4 regions of the Kitasatospora sp. NPDC017646 genome follow, and region 2 is predicted to be linked to each of the others. Evidence: predicted binding sites of a transcription regulator. Region 2 holds the regulator's gene; each other region holds the start of a gene.
The links. Region 2 encodes HrcA, which represses chaperone genes, less so after heat shock. Its sites were predicted from a motif close to TTNGCACTCNGNNNNNCNGAGTGCNAA; they were not measured.
Positions count from the first base shown of each region.

Region 1: ACH4J0_RS15760 (FmdB family zinc ribbon protein) is a predicted target of HrcA. The motif match lies at 965-991, and genes of this name have one in related genera.
Region 3: groL (chaperonin GroEL) is a predicted target of HrcA. The motif match lies at 2,103-2,129, and genes of this name have one in related genera.
Region 4: groES (co-chaperone GroES) is a predicted target of HrcA. The motif match lies at 1,962-1,988, and genes of this name have one in related genera.

Region 1 is NZ_JBIRJC010000008.1:193,887-197,214, reverse strand. Features, by position in the region: gene ACH4J0_RS15765 (MFS transporter) at 1-877, shown strand, start outside; gene ACH4J0_RS15760 (FmdB family zinc ribbon protein) at 1,003-1,314, shown strand; gene ACH4J0_RS15755 (hypothetical protein) at 1,632-1,904, shown strand; gene mscL (large conductance mechanosensitive channel protein MscL) at 1,935-2,351, shown strand; gene ACH4J0_RS15745 (hypothetical protein) at 2,367-2,618, opposite strand; gene ACH4J0_RS15740 (sigma-70 family RNA polymerase sigma factor) at 2,755-3,328, opposite strand, start outside.
Region 2 is NZ_JBIRJC010000002.1:146,769-150,096, reverse strand. Features, by position in the region: gene ACH4J0_RS03695 (16S rRNA (uracil(1498)-N(3))-methyltransferase) at 1-521, opposite strand, end outside; gene dnaJ (molecular chaperone DnaJ) at 602-1,744, opposite strand; gene hrcA (heat-inducible transcriptional repressor HrcA) at 1,820-2,854, opposite strand; gene htpX (zinc metalloprotease HtpX) at 3,123-3,328, shown strand, end outside.
Region 3 is NZ_JBIRJC010000039.1:5,255-8,582, reverse strand. Features, by position in the region: gene ACH4J0_RS34995 (hypothetical protein) at 1-210, opposite strand, end outside; gene groL (chaperonin GroEL) at 324-1,946, opposite strand; gene ACH4J0_RS34985 (cold-shock protein) at 2,290-2,493, opposite strand; gene ACH4J0_RS34980 (MoaD/ThiS family protein) at 3,044-3,322, opposite strand.
Region 4 is NZ_JBIRJC010000013.1:111,056-114,383, forward strand. Features, by position in the region: gene groL (chaperonin GroEL) at 1-1,381, opposite strand, end outside; gene groES (co-chaperone GroES) at 1,515-1,820, opposite strand; gene ACH4J0_RS21590 (hypothetical protein) at 2,035-2,289, shown strand; gene ACH4J0_RS21595 (methyltransferase domain-containing protein) at 2,259-3,328, shown strand, end outside.

The DNA of each region.
Region 1 (3,328 bases), on a different contig from region 2:
CGACGGCGCGTCCGCCTCCTCGGCGGCCAAGGTGAGCACCGCGTTCGCCTTCGAGTCCGTGACGGACGAGTTCACCTTCGTGATCGGTCCGATCCTGGCCGCCAAGATCGCCACCTCGGTCAGTCCCGCCACCGCGCTGATCACGGAGGCCGCACTGACCTTCGTCGGCGGCCTGGTCTTCGCCACCCAGCGCCGCACCGCTCCCACCCGGACCGTCCCTCAGCCCGGCGCGCGACGCGCCTCCGCGCTGGCCTCGCCCGGCGTCCGACTGCTGGCCGGAGTGATCCTCGGGGTGGGGGCCGTGTTCGGCGGGATGCAGGTCTCGGTGAACGCCTTCGCCGACTCGGTCGGCCAGCACGACGCGGCCGGCACCGTGTACGGGATCTTCGCCGGCGGCTCGATGGTGGCCGGCGTGCTCTACGGCGTCATCGCCTGGCGGCGGGCCGTCCAGCACAGGATGGTCATCAGCTACGCGCTGCTGGTGGTGGGCTGCTCGACGCTGTGGGCGATGCCCAACCTCGTCACCCTGTCGATCGCCGGACTGTTCTGCGGTCTGGCCATCGCCCCGACCCTCATCAGCGGCTACACCCTGGTCGAGACCCTGGTCGAGGACGGGGCCAAGACCGAGGCCTTCACCTGGCTGACCGGCGCCATCGGCCTCGGCCTGGCCGTCGGCTCGATGGTGGCCGGGCGGCTGATCGACGGCCACGGGCCGTCCGCCGGGTTCCTGGTGCCGCTGGTCGGCGCCGGTCTGGGGCTGATCGCCCTGGTGTCGATGCGGCACCTGCTGGTCGCACCGGCCAGGAGCGGTCACGTGGTGGCGGGGTCCGGCGAGCGCGCCGCCTCGGCGCAGCTGGTCGGCGCGGCCAAGGGCTGAGCGGGCGGTCGAACGCGGCCCGTACCGGCTCATCTCACACCGGATTCGCTGGACTGATCCAACGGAATGCCGCATCATTGACCATCGTTAGCACTCATCAGGCGAGAGTGCCAGGAGGAAGACAAGTGCCCACGTACCAGTACCAGTGCACCGAGTGCGGCAACGGCCTGGAGGCGGTGCAGAAGTTCACCGACGAGGCGCTGACCACGTGCCCCGACTGCCAGGGACGGCTCCGCAAGGTCTTCTCGGCCGTGGGTGTCGTGTTCAAGGGCTCGGGCTTCTACCGGACCGACAGCCGCTCGTCCTCCAGCAGCTCGGTGGGCGCGGGTTCGTCCGCCGGCTCCTCGACGTCGTCGTCGGCGTCGGGTTCGTCGAGCGCTTCCGGTTCGTCGAGCTCGTCCAGCGCGTCCAGCAGCCCGGCCCCGGCCGCGAGCTGAGTTCGGCTCCCCGGATTCCGGGAGTTCCTGAGGCTTCACGGGAAGGCCCGTCGGCCCCGCTTCGCGCGGGGGTGACGGGCCTTTCGCGTGCTCTTCGTGCTCGCGTCCGGCCTTTCGTCAGCCCGGGGAGGTCGGGCTCACTCGCGTGGGTGTACGAAGTTGTCCACAGGGGCGGGGTTGTCCACAGGTTGTGGGAACCGGCTTTCCGGCGGTGACGGAAACGCGCATCGTGTGCTCACCGAACGGTGTCCGACCGCACGGTGAGCGCGCGGTGTCCGACCGCGCGGTGTCCGACCGCATCCTCCGGAGGTGCCCCGATGACGGCCATGAGCCTGTCCGTTCCGCTGCCCGCGCCCACCGTGCCGCCCCGGCAGGAGGTGCCGAGCTTCCCGCCGATCCGGCGCGGGTGCGGCGGGTGGCACCGCTGGCGCCGGGCCGTCCGACGGCGGGGCGGGGTGCCCGCGCTGGTACTGCTCGCGGTGGCCGCGGCGCTCGCCTTCGGGCCCGCGCGGGCCGGTCTGCCGCCGCCCTCGGGGGGCGCGGTGGGCCGTACGGATTGTCAATCCGCGCTTCCGGAGGATCACCCGTGACCCGGGAACGACTTCGTCGTTCGAGGCGGCATGAAAGGCTTCAAGGAATTTCTGCTGCGTGGAAATGTCGTCGAACTCGCCGTCGCCGTGGTCATCGGCGCGGCCTTCACCAACATCGTCAACGCCTTCGTCAAAGGCGTGATCAACCCGATCGTCGGCGCGTTCGGGACGAAGGACCTGGCGTCCTACAGTTCCTGCCTCAAGGGGCCCTGCGAGGTGAGCGGCACGGGTGAGGTCACGTCCGGAGTCCTCATCCTGTGGGGGTCGGTGCTCAGTGCCGCCCTGCAGTTCCTGATCACCGCCGTCGTCGTCTACTTCGTCCTCATCGTGCCCATGAACCGGTTGGCGGCCAGGCGCAGGACCGTCGTCGAGGAGGCGGCCGAGGCCGAGGCCCGGGAGGTCCAACTGCTGACCGAGATCCGCGACGCGCTGGTCACGGCGCGCTGATCCCCGTTCCCCGCCCTAGTCCCCGTGGTGCGGCGGGCGCTGGCTCAGGTACCAGTCCAGCCCCCGCCCACCGCTCTCCCCGGCTCCGGGGCGGTCGCCCCAGCCGGCGTCGGTGTCGTCCCGGGACTGCTGGTCCAGCGGATCGCGGAAGACCAGGCGGGCCTTGGCCCTGGCCGGGTCCGGGTCCGGGTCGCCCTGGGCCTTCGGCTCCCGCTGCCGCTGACCCTGCTCCTCCTGCCCCTGCTCTGCCTGTCGCTGCTCGCTCACCCTGTCCACCCTTTTCCCGATCACCTGTTCACGGTCTGACCTGTCCCTCCAGCCTAAGAGGCCCGCGACGCGCCACGGGCCCTGGTGCGGAGCGCTCCGCACCAGGGCCCGGGTGGTCGACCTCGGCCGTCGGCCGTCAGGCGGCTTCGAAGCCCGCGTGGTCGGCGATCTTCTTCAGTTCGGCCAGGGCGTGCTTCTCGATCTGACGGATCCGCTCGCGGGTGAGGCCGTGCTGCTTGCCCACCTCCGTGAGGGTGCGCTCGCGGCCGTCCTCCATGCCGTAGCGGGAGCGGATGATCGAGGCCGTGCGGTCGTCCAGCCGCCCGATCAGGTCGTCCAGCTCCTCGCGGCGGAGCATGACCATCACGGCGTCCTCGGGGGACGTCGCCCCGGTGTCCTCCACCAGGTCGCCGAACTGGGTCTCACCCTCGTCGTCGACCGACATGTTGAGGCTGACCGGGTCCCGCGCCCAGTCCAGCACGTCCTTGATCCGGGCCTCGGTGGTGTCCAGCTCGGCCGCGATCTCGGCCGGCTCCGCCTCGCGGCCCAGCTCCTTGGACTTCTCGCGCTGCACCCGGCGGATCCGGCCGAGCTCCTCGACCAGGTGCACGGGCAGCCGGATCGTGCGGGACTGGTCGGCGATCGAGCGGGTGATCGCCTGTCGGATCCACCACGTCGCGTAGGTGGAGAACTTGAAGCCCTTGGCGTAG
Region 2 (3,328 bases):
GCGGCCAGGGCCGCCTGCGCCAGCAGCGGCGCCAGCTGCCGGGTGGTCATCAGCTCGCGCACCTCGGGGAAGCGCAGCCTGCGGGACTGCTTGCCCGCCTCCCGGGCGGTGGCCCGCCACTTGGCGAGCGCCTTGGCGCCGCGCTCGCCCTTCCACTGGGTGATGCACCGGGAGGCGGCCCAGGGGATCACCACGTCCACGCCGACCTCGGTCATGGTCTCCACGGCCAGTTCGCCGCGGTCGCCCTTGGGCAGCGCCTGGACGACCACGATCCGCGGCGCCGGCTCCGGCTCCCGCCGTACGGCGTCCACCGTGACGTCGATGGCGTCCTTGCCGAGCACCCCGGCGACGGTGCCGTCCACGCCGAGGCCCAGCCCGTCCGCCAGGGTCACCGCCTCGCCGGCCGTCAGCCGCTTCACCGCCGCCGCGTGCCGCCCCTCGGCACCGTCGAGCCGCACCACGGCCCCGGGCGCGGCGGCGGCGATCCGCTCGGTCTCGACGACGAAGACGGGCGCGGTCATGACGGGGAACCTCCGGATGAAAGGAACGGGAACACGAAAGGGGTGCCGGGGGACTGTCCCCGGCACCCCTTCCCGGACGACTACCGGCCGTTGAAGGCGTCCTTCAGTCGCGAGAACAGGCCCTGCTGGCCCGGCGCGAACTGGCCGGACGGCCGCTCCTCGCCGCGCAGCATGGAGAGCCGGCGCAGCAGCTCCTCCTGCTCGGGGTCGAGCTTGGTGGGCGTCTGCACCTCGACATGCACTATCAGGTCGCCCCGGCCGCCACCGCGCAGGTGGGTGATGCCCCGGCCGTGCAGCGGGATCGACTGGCCGGACTGGGTGCCGGGCCGGATGTCGACCTCCTCCAGCCCGTCCAGGGTCTGCAGCGGCACCTGGGTGCCGAGCGCGGCGGCCGTCATCGGGATGGTGACGGTGCAGTGCAGGTCGTCCCCGCGCCGCTGGAAGACGCTGTGAGAGGTCTCGGCGATCTCGACGTACAGGTCGCCGGCCGGGCCGCCGCCGGGACCGACCTCGCCCTCGCCGGCCAGCTGGATCCGGGTGCCGTTGTCCACACCGGCCGGGATCTTGACCGTCAGGGTGCGGCGGGCCCGCACCCGGCCGTCGCCGGCGCACTCGGGGCAGGGGGTCGGCACGACGGTGCCGAAGCCCTGGCACTGCGGGCACGGGCGGGAGGTCATGACCTGGCCCAGGAAGGACCGGGTGACCTGGGAGACCTCGCCCTTGCCGCGGCACATGTCGCAGGTCTGGGCGGAGGTGCCGGGGGCCGCGCCCTCGCCGTTGCAGGTGGTGCAGGTGACGGCGGTGTCGACCTGGAGTTCCTTGGTGGTGCCGAAGGCGGCCTCCTCCAGGGTGATCTCCAGCCGGATCATGGCGTCCTGGCCGCGTCGGGTGCGCGAGCGCGGGCCGCGCTGGCCGGCCGCGGCGCCGAAGAAGGCGTCCATGATGTCGGAGAAGCCGAAGCCCGCCGCACCGGCGCCGAAGCCGCCCGCGCCACCGCCGCCGCCCGGCGACAGCGGGTCGCCGCCGAGGTCGTAGACCTGGCGCTTCTGCGGGTCGGAGAGCACCTCGTAGGCGGCGTTGATCTCCTTGAACCGCTCCTGAGTCTTCGGGTCCGGGTTGACGTCCGGGTGCAGTTCGCGTGCCAGGCGCCGGAACGCCTTCTTGATCTCGTCCTGCCCCGCATCCCGTCGGACGCCGAGTACCGCGTAGTAGTCCGTGGCCACCAAATGCTCCGCTTGTTCCGCCTGTAGTAGTGCGACTGGACACCGCCGCCGGACATCCGGCGACGGGTTTGCTTGCTACGACTCGGCCAGGATCTGGCCCACGTACCGTGCCACCGCTCGCACCGCCCCCATTGTGCCCGGGTAGTCCATCCGGGTCGGACCGATCACACCCAGTTTGGCCACGCTCTCGTCGCCCGAACCGTAGCCGACCGAAACGACCGAGGTGGAATTCAGCCCTTCGTACGCGTTCTCCCGCCCGATCCGGACCGTCATCGCGGCGTCCGTGGTCTCACCCAGGAGGCGGAGCAGGACGACCTGCTCCTCCAGTGCCTCCAGCACCGGCTGGATGGTGAGCGGGAAGTCGTGCCCGAAGCGGGTCAGGTTGGCCGTGCCGGCCAGCATGATCCGCTCCTCGTTCTGTTCGGCGAGCGCCTCGAACAGCGTCGCCAGGACCGTACTGACGGTCGCCCGGTCGGCCTGCTCGAAGGCCGCCGGCAGCTCCTCCAGCAGGCCCGGGACGTCCGGCAGCCGCTCGCCGGCCGCCCGCGCGTTGATCCGCGACCGCAGGTCCGCCAGGACGGTCTCGCCGACCGTGCCCGGGCAGTCGATCATCCGCTGCTCGACCCGGCCGGTGTTGGTGATCAGCACCAGCATCACCTTGGCCGGGGCCAGCGCCACCAGCTCGATGTGCCGGACGGTGGAGCGGGTGAGCGAGGGGTACTGCACCACGGCGACCTGCCGGGTCAGCTGGGCGAGCAGCCGCACCGTGCGCCTGACCACGTCGTCCAGGTCGACGGCGCCGTCCAGGAAGTGCCGGATCGCCCGGCGCTCCGGGGAGCTCATCGGCTTGATCTCGGCGAGCTTGTCGACGAACAGCCGGTAGCCCTTGTCGGTGGGGATGCGCCCGGCGCTGGTGTGCGGCTGGTGGATGTACCCCTCCTCCTCCAGCGCCGCCATGTCGTTGCGGACCGTGGCCGGGGACACCCCGAGGTTGTGCCGCTCCACCAGGGCCTTGGAGCCGACCGGCTCCTCGGTGCCCACGTAGTCCTGGACGATCGCGCGCAGCACGGCGAGCTTGCGGTCGTCCAGCTGGCGGACCTCACCGGCCATGGGGCACGCACCTCCGTCTTCGCACGTTGTCCGTCTGTGATGCTGCGAGCCGCTCCTCGGAGGGCCCCGACCCTGGCACTCTGCACGGCCGAGTGCCAAAACCGTACCTGCCAGTGTACGGCCCGGGTCCTACCGCAGGAACGGCCCGGCCGGAGTGATCCTGCCCGCAGTTCCGGACGGCCGCCGCGACACTCCGCGTGCGGGGGGTGGTGCCCCGGGGCCGTCCGGGTGGCAGCATCGAAAGCGACGGCGAACGGAGGAGCAAGAGATGTCGAGCTCGGGCCAGCACACCCGTTTCGCGCCCGACCGCGGCCTGACCAGCCGCATGGTCGCGACGATGTTCGTGATCGGGCTGCTGTACGTCGGATTCACGGGCCTGCTGATCGCGCTGCTGCGCGGGGCCTGGCCGCTGATCGTGCTGATCTCCGGTGGGCTGTTCGTGGCCCAGTTCTGGTTCAGCGACAAGATCACCGA
Region 3 (3,328 bases), on a different contig from region 2:
CTCCAGCAGCGCGTCCTGGACGTCCTGGGCGACCAGGCCGAGCACGTACTCGGTGCCGTCCGGCCACTGCTCCAGCCACCAGCGGCGGTGGGTGACGGCCTGCTCCACCAGCGAGACGACGGCGGCGTCCGCCACGTCCCGCGCGGTGAGGTCGGCCAGGATCAGTGCCCGCGCGCTGTGCAGGGCGGTCTCGATGTCGTCGGAAGCCATCCGCCCATCCTCTCGCGAAACACCGGCAGCCCGGAAACGCCGCGTGGGCGGCCCCCCGAAGGGGACCGCCCACGCGGACGAGGAGTCAACCGACCCGATCGCAGCGATCAGGATCAGAAGTCCATGTCACCGCCCGGCATGCCGCCGCCGGCGGCCGCGGCGGCCTTCTCCGGCTTGTCGGCGATGACGGCCTCGGTGGTGAGGAACAGCGCCGCGATGGAGGCGGCGTTCTGCAGCGCGGAACGGGTGACCTTGGCCGGGTCGATGATGCCCTCGGCGACCAGGTCGACGTACTCGTTGGTGGCGGCGTTCAGGCCGTGACCGGCGGGGAGGTTGCGCACCTTCTCCACCACGACGCCACCCTCCAGGCCGGCGTTGGTCGCGATCTGCTTGATCGGGGCCTCCAGCGCGACCTTGACGATGTTGGCACCGGTGGCCTCGTCGCCGTCCAGCTCCAGCTTGTCGAACGCGACACCGGCCTGCAGCAGGGCGACGCCACCACCGGCGACGATGCCCTCCTCGACGGCGGCCTTGGCGTTGCGGACGGCGTCCTCGATGCGGTGCTTGCGCTCCTTGAGCTCCACCTCGGTGGCCGCGCCGGCCTTGATGACGGCCACGCCGCCGGCCAGCTTGGCGAGGCGCTCCTGGAGCTTCTCGCGGTCGTAGTCCGAGTCGCTGTTCTCGATCTCGGCGCGGATCTGGTTCACGCGACCGGCGACCTGCTCGCTGTCGCCGCCACCGTCGACGATGGTGGTCTCGTCCTTGGTGATGACCACCTTGCGGGCGGTGCCCAGCAGGTCGATGCCGGCGTTCTCCAGCTTGAGGCCGACCTCCTCGGAGATCACGGTGCCACCGGTGAGGATGGCGATGTCGCCGAGCATGGCCTTGCGGCGGTCGCCGAAGCCCGGGGCCTTGACGGCGACGGACTTGAAGGTGCCGCGGATCTTGTTCACGACCAGGGTCGACAGGGCCTCGCCCTCGACGTCCTCGGCGATGATGACGAGCGGCTTGCCGCTCTGCATGACCTTCTCCAGCAGCGGGAGCAGGTCCTTGACCGAGCCGATCTTGGAGTTGGCGATGAGGATGTACGGGTCCTCGAAGGTCGCCTCCATGCGCTCCAGGTCGGTGGCGAAGTAGGCGGAGATGTAGCCCTTGTCGAAGCGCATGCCCTCGGTGAGCTCGAGCTCCAGGCCGAAGGTGTTGCTCTCCTCGACGGTGATGACGCCTTCCTTGCCGACCTTGTCCATGGCCTCGGCGATCAGCTCGCCGATCTGGGTGTCAGCGGCGGAGATGGAGGCGGTGGAGGCGATCTGCTCCTTGGTCTCCACGTCCTTGGCCTGGGCCAGCAGCTGGTCCGAGACGGCGGCGACGGCCTTCTCGATGCCGCGCTTCAGGGCCATCGGGTTGGCGCCGGCGGCGACGTTGCGCAGACCCTCGCGAACCAGGGCCTGGGCGAGCACGGTGGCGGTGGTGGTGCCGTCACCCGCGACGTCGTCCGTCTTCTTGGCGACCTCCTTGACGAGCTCCGCGCCGATCTTCTCGTACGGGTCCTCGAGCTCGATCTCCTTGGCGATGGAGACACCGTCGTTGGTGATCGTGGGGGCGCCCCACTTCTTCTCCAGCACGACGTTGCGACCCTTGGGGCCGAGCGTGACCTTCACTGCGTCGGCGAGCTGGTTCATGCCACGCTCAAGGCCGCGGCGAGCTTCCTCATCAAAGGCGATGATCTTGGCCATCAGAAGTGGTCCTCCGGGACACGGTCGACTGCTCGGACCAAGGGGTGCCCGCGACGGACGGCCCTGGTGCGCGGAGGTCCATTCCCCTACCGCTCCCGGGGGCCTCACCGACCCGGTCCGCTGTCACTCTCACACTGTGAGTGCTAACGCCAATGATTAGCACTCCGGGTGGTCGAGTGCAAGCCCAATCGCCAACCCGCGAGCCGCCGTCCGGGCCCGCACCGACCCCCGCCCGCACCCGCACGGGAACGCGAACGGGCCCGTACGACGCGTGTCGTACGGGCCCGTCGAGAAGCGAGTGGTCACCAGCCGTGGGCCGCGCCGAGCTCCTGTTCGGAAGGGGTCAGACCGCCGCGCGGACCATGTCCGCCTGCGGGCCCTTCTGTCCCTGGGAGATCTCGAACTCGACCCGCTGGCCCTCCTCGAGGGTGCGGTAGCCGTCCATCTGGATCGCGCTGTAGTGGACGAAGACGTCCGCACCACCGTCGACCGCGATGAAGCCGTAGCCCTTCTCCGCGTTGAACCACTTGACGGTGCCCTGAGCCATTCCGAACTCCCCTAGTGCTGTGCTGGCCCTTCACGGTCCCGCAGGTCGCGGGCCCGGGTCTGGTTTGGAGGCCGGCCCGGGGAACCCCCCCTGGGCGCAGCCGTACGCGCCGCAACCGTCCGCACGGGAACGCCTGACGGCTTCCGTGAGCGGGTGATTACGTCGACCGCCGCTGAATGTATCCGGATCGACGCCCTCTGCAACAGGGTCAACCGTGGGGAATTCCATAGCACGCCGAGAGACAAGCCCGAGCAAATCGGAAGGAACTCGGCATTCCGCGCCGGACATAGCGGACGAATTACCCAAATGCCCGCAGGAATTCTGACATCTGCCTGACATGTTTCCCGGGCCGGTCCCAGCGTCCGGACATCTCGGGCGCAGCACCCGGCGGCCGGAAGGGGAAGCCCTGTTCCCAGCCGAGCCACACTCTACTCCGACTCGACCGGGAAATATTCCCGCCGAAATGCAGACGGCCGCCCGCACGTACGGAGAGTGGAATTCCGTACGTGCGGGCGGCCGCGAAACGGGCCGGGAAGCGGACCGGAACGGCTCAGCAGCCGCCGGCCACCGCCGGAATGATCGAGACGCTCGCGCCGTCCCCGATCTCGGTCGCCAGACCGTCGGCGAACCGCACGTCGTCGTCGTTCACGTACACGTTGACGAAGCGGCGCAGCTTGCCGGTGTCGTCCAGGACGCGGGCGGAGATGCCGGCGTGGTTCTTCTCCAGGTCGGCGATGACCTCGGCCAGGGTGGCGCCCTCGGCGGTCACCTCGGCGGCGCCGCCGGTGTAGGTGCGCAGGATGGTGGGGATGCGGACGTTGGCGCTCATGGCTCT
Region 4 (3,328 bases), on a different contig from region 2:
CCAGGCCGGCGTTCTGGGCGATCCAGCGCAGCGGCTCGTGCAGCGCCTTGCGGACCACGGCGACACCGGTGGCCTCGTCGCCCGACAGGCCCAGGCCGTCGTTCAGCACCTTGGCGGCGTGGACCAGGGAGGCGCCACCACCGGCGACGATGCCCTCCTCGACCGCGGCGCGGGTCGCCGAGATGGCGTCCTCCAGGCGGTGCTTGCGCTCCTTCAGCTCCACCTCGGTGGCGGCGCCGACCTTGATGACGCAGACGCCGCCGGCCAGCTTGGCCAGGCGCTCCTGCAGCTTCTCGCGGTCCCAGTCGGAGTCGGTCGCGGCGATCTCGCCCTTGATCTGGGCGACGCGGCCGGCCACGGCCTCGGAGTCACCGGCACCGTCGACGATGGTGGTGGCGTCCTTGGTGATGGTCACGCGGCGGGCGGTGCCCAGCACGTCCAGGCCGGCCTGGTCGAGCTTGAGGCCGACCTCCTCGGAGATGACCGTGCCGCCGGTCAGGACGGCCAGGTCGCCGAGGATCGCCTTGCGGCGGTCGCCGAAGCCCGGGGCCTTGACGGCGACGGCGTTGAAGGTGCCGCGGATCTTGTTCACGACCAGGGTCGACAGCGCCTCGCCGTCGACGTCCTCGGCGATGATCAGCAGCGGCTTGGAGGCACCGCTCTGCAGGATCTTCTCCAGCAGCGGCAGCAGCTCCTGGATGGAGGAGATCTTGCCCTGGTTGATCAGGATGTACGGGTCCTCGAGGACCGCTTCCTGACGCTCCGCGTCGGTGACGAAGTACGGCGACAGGTAGCCCTTGTCGAACTGCATGCCCTCGGTGAAGTCCAGCTCCACGCCGAAGGTGTTCGACTCCTCGACGGTGATGACACCGTCCTTGCCGACCTTGTCGATCGCCTCGGCGATCAGCTCGCCGACCTGGGTGTCCTGCGCGGAGAGGGACGCGACGGCGGCGACGTCGTCCTTGCCCTCGATCTCGCGGGCGACGGACAGCAGGTGCTCGGAGACGGCGGCGACGGCCTTGTCGATGCCCTTCTTCAGAGCGGCCGGGCCGGCACCGGCGGCGACGTTGCGCAGACCCTCGTTGACCAGGGCCTGGGCCAGCACGGTGGCGGTGGTGGTGCCGTCACCGGCGACGTCGTTGGTCTTGGTGGCGACCTCCTTGACGAGCTGCGCGCCAAGGTTCTCGTACGGGTCGTCCAGCTCGACCTCACGGGCGATGGTGACACCGTCGTTGGTGATGGTCGGGGCGCCGAACTTCTTGTCGATGACGACGTTGCGGCCCTTGGGGCCGATGGTCACCTTGACGGTGTCGGCCAGCTTGTTGACACCGCGCTCCAGCGAGCGGCGGGCGTCCTCGTCGAACTGCAGGATCTTCGCCATGTTCCCTATTCCCTCGGGGCTGCGGCCGGCCCACCGGCCGCCGAACTACGTGAACCAACAACCACGCCCCGGGCCCCTGTCACTTGGGACACGGATCCGGGGCGGGTCGGAACGACTTACTTCTCGGTGCTGCTTACTTCTCGATGATGGCGAGAACGTCGCGAGCCGAGAGGACGAGGTACTCCTCGCCCTGGTACTTCACCTCGGTGCCGCCGTACTTCGAGTACAGGACGATGTCACCGACGGCGACGTCGAGCGGCAGACGCTGGCCGTCCTCGAAGCGGCCCGGGCCGACGGCCAGGACGACGCCCTCCTGGGGCTTCTCCTTGGCGGTGTCCGGGATAACCAGGCCGGAGGCCGTGGTGGTCTCGGCGTCGAGCGGCTGGACCACGATGCGGTCCTCGAGCGGCTTGATGGCAACCTTGCTGCTGGTGGTCACGTCCGAGCTCCCCTTCGGAGATTACGGGGTTTTCTAACGGGTAGGGGCGAACCTGCGGGCCTGCCGTCGCGGGGGTCAGACACACGTCTTCGCGTTAGCACTCCCCCAGTGGGGAGTGCCAAGGACGACCATAGGCTGCCGTTAGCACTCAGTCAACCAGAGTGCCAACGGCGCGCCCGGCGGACTCGGATCGCGGACGAGTAGCCGTACTCATGTGCGGTGCGGCGGCGTCTACCTGTGGGGCCGTCACCACCGCTCGACGGCCGCCGCCGGCACGGCCCCGGCCGTCGACTTCGCGGTCCCGGCCGGGCTGGGCCCGTGGACGGCCCGGGGCGGTCGGCGGCTCGGTCACCCGATCGCACCGGTCGTCATCCTGGTGACGCCGTCCGTCCTCGCGCTGTGGCTCCCGCTGATCGGCCGACCGGTCAGAATGACCGTGTGGACACCGAGAACCTCCAGCCCCTGCTGACCCCCCAGGGCCAGGCCCTGCTCGCCGAACTGCGCGAGTTCGCCCCCGAGGAGGAACTGGCGCTGGCCACCCGGCTGCGACGGGAGCACCCGGCGGAGCTGGTGTCGGCGGCGTTCGGGCAGGCGCGGCTGCGGCAGCGGGCACGGGCGAAGTTCGGGGCGGACGCCGACCTGATGTACTTCACGCCCAACGGGGTGGAGCAGTCCACCCGACGCAGCGTGGCCGAGTGGCGGGCGCGCCGCTTCGCCGAGTTGGGCGTACGGCGGCTGGCCGACCTGTGCTGCGGCATCGGCGGGGACGTGCTGGCGCTGGCCCGGGCCGGGATCCGGGTGCTGGCCGTGGACAAGGACCCGGCGGCCTGTGCCGCCACCGCGGCCAACGCCGCCGCGCTGGGCCTGACCGAGCTGGTCGAGGTGGTCTGCGCGGACGTCGCCGAGGTGGACGTGACCGGCTACGACGCGGTGTTCACCGACCCGGCCCGGCGCACCTCGCGCGGCCGGGTGTTCGACCCGGAGGCGTACGCGCCGCCGCTCTCCTGGGCGATCGAGACCGGGCGGCGGACCCCGATCGGCGCCCTGAAGGTCGCCCCGGGCATCCCGCACGAGGCCGTGCCGGCGGACGCCGAGGCCGAGTGGGTGTCCGACCACGGGGACGTCAAGGAGGCGGTGCTCTGGTTCGGCACCGGGGCGGCCCGCCCGCACCGCGCCACCCTGCTGCCGCAGGCCGCCAGCCTGACCGGCGGCGACCTGCCCGACCCGCCGGCCGGCCCGGTCGGGCGGTACCTGTACGAGCCGGACGGCGCGGTGATCCGGGCGCACCTGGTGGCCGAGGTGGCCGAGCAGGTCGACGGCCGGCTGATCGACCCGAAGATCGCCTACCTGACCTCGGACCGGCTGGTCGCCACCCCGTACGCGCACGCCTTCGAGCTCACCGACGTGCTGCCCTTCCACATCAAGAAGCTGAAGGCGCTGCTGCGCGAGCGCGGGGTCGGCACGGTGGTGATCAAGAAGCGCGGGATGGCGATCACCCCGGAGGAGCT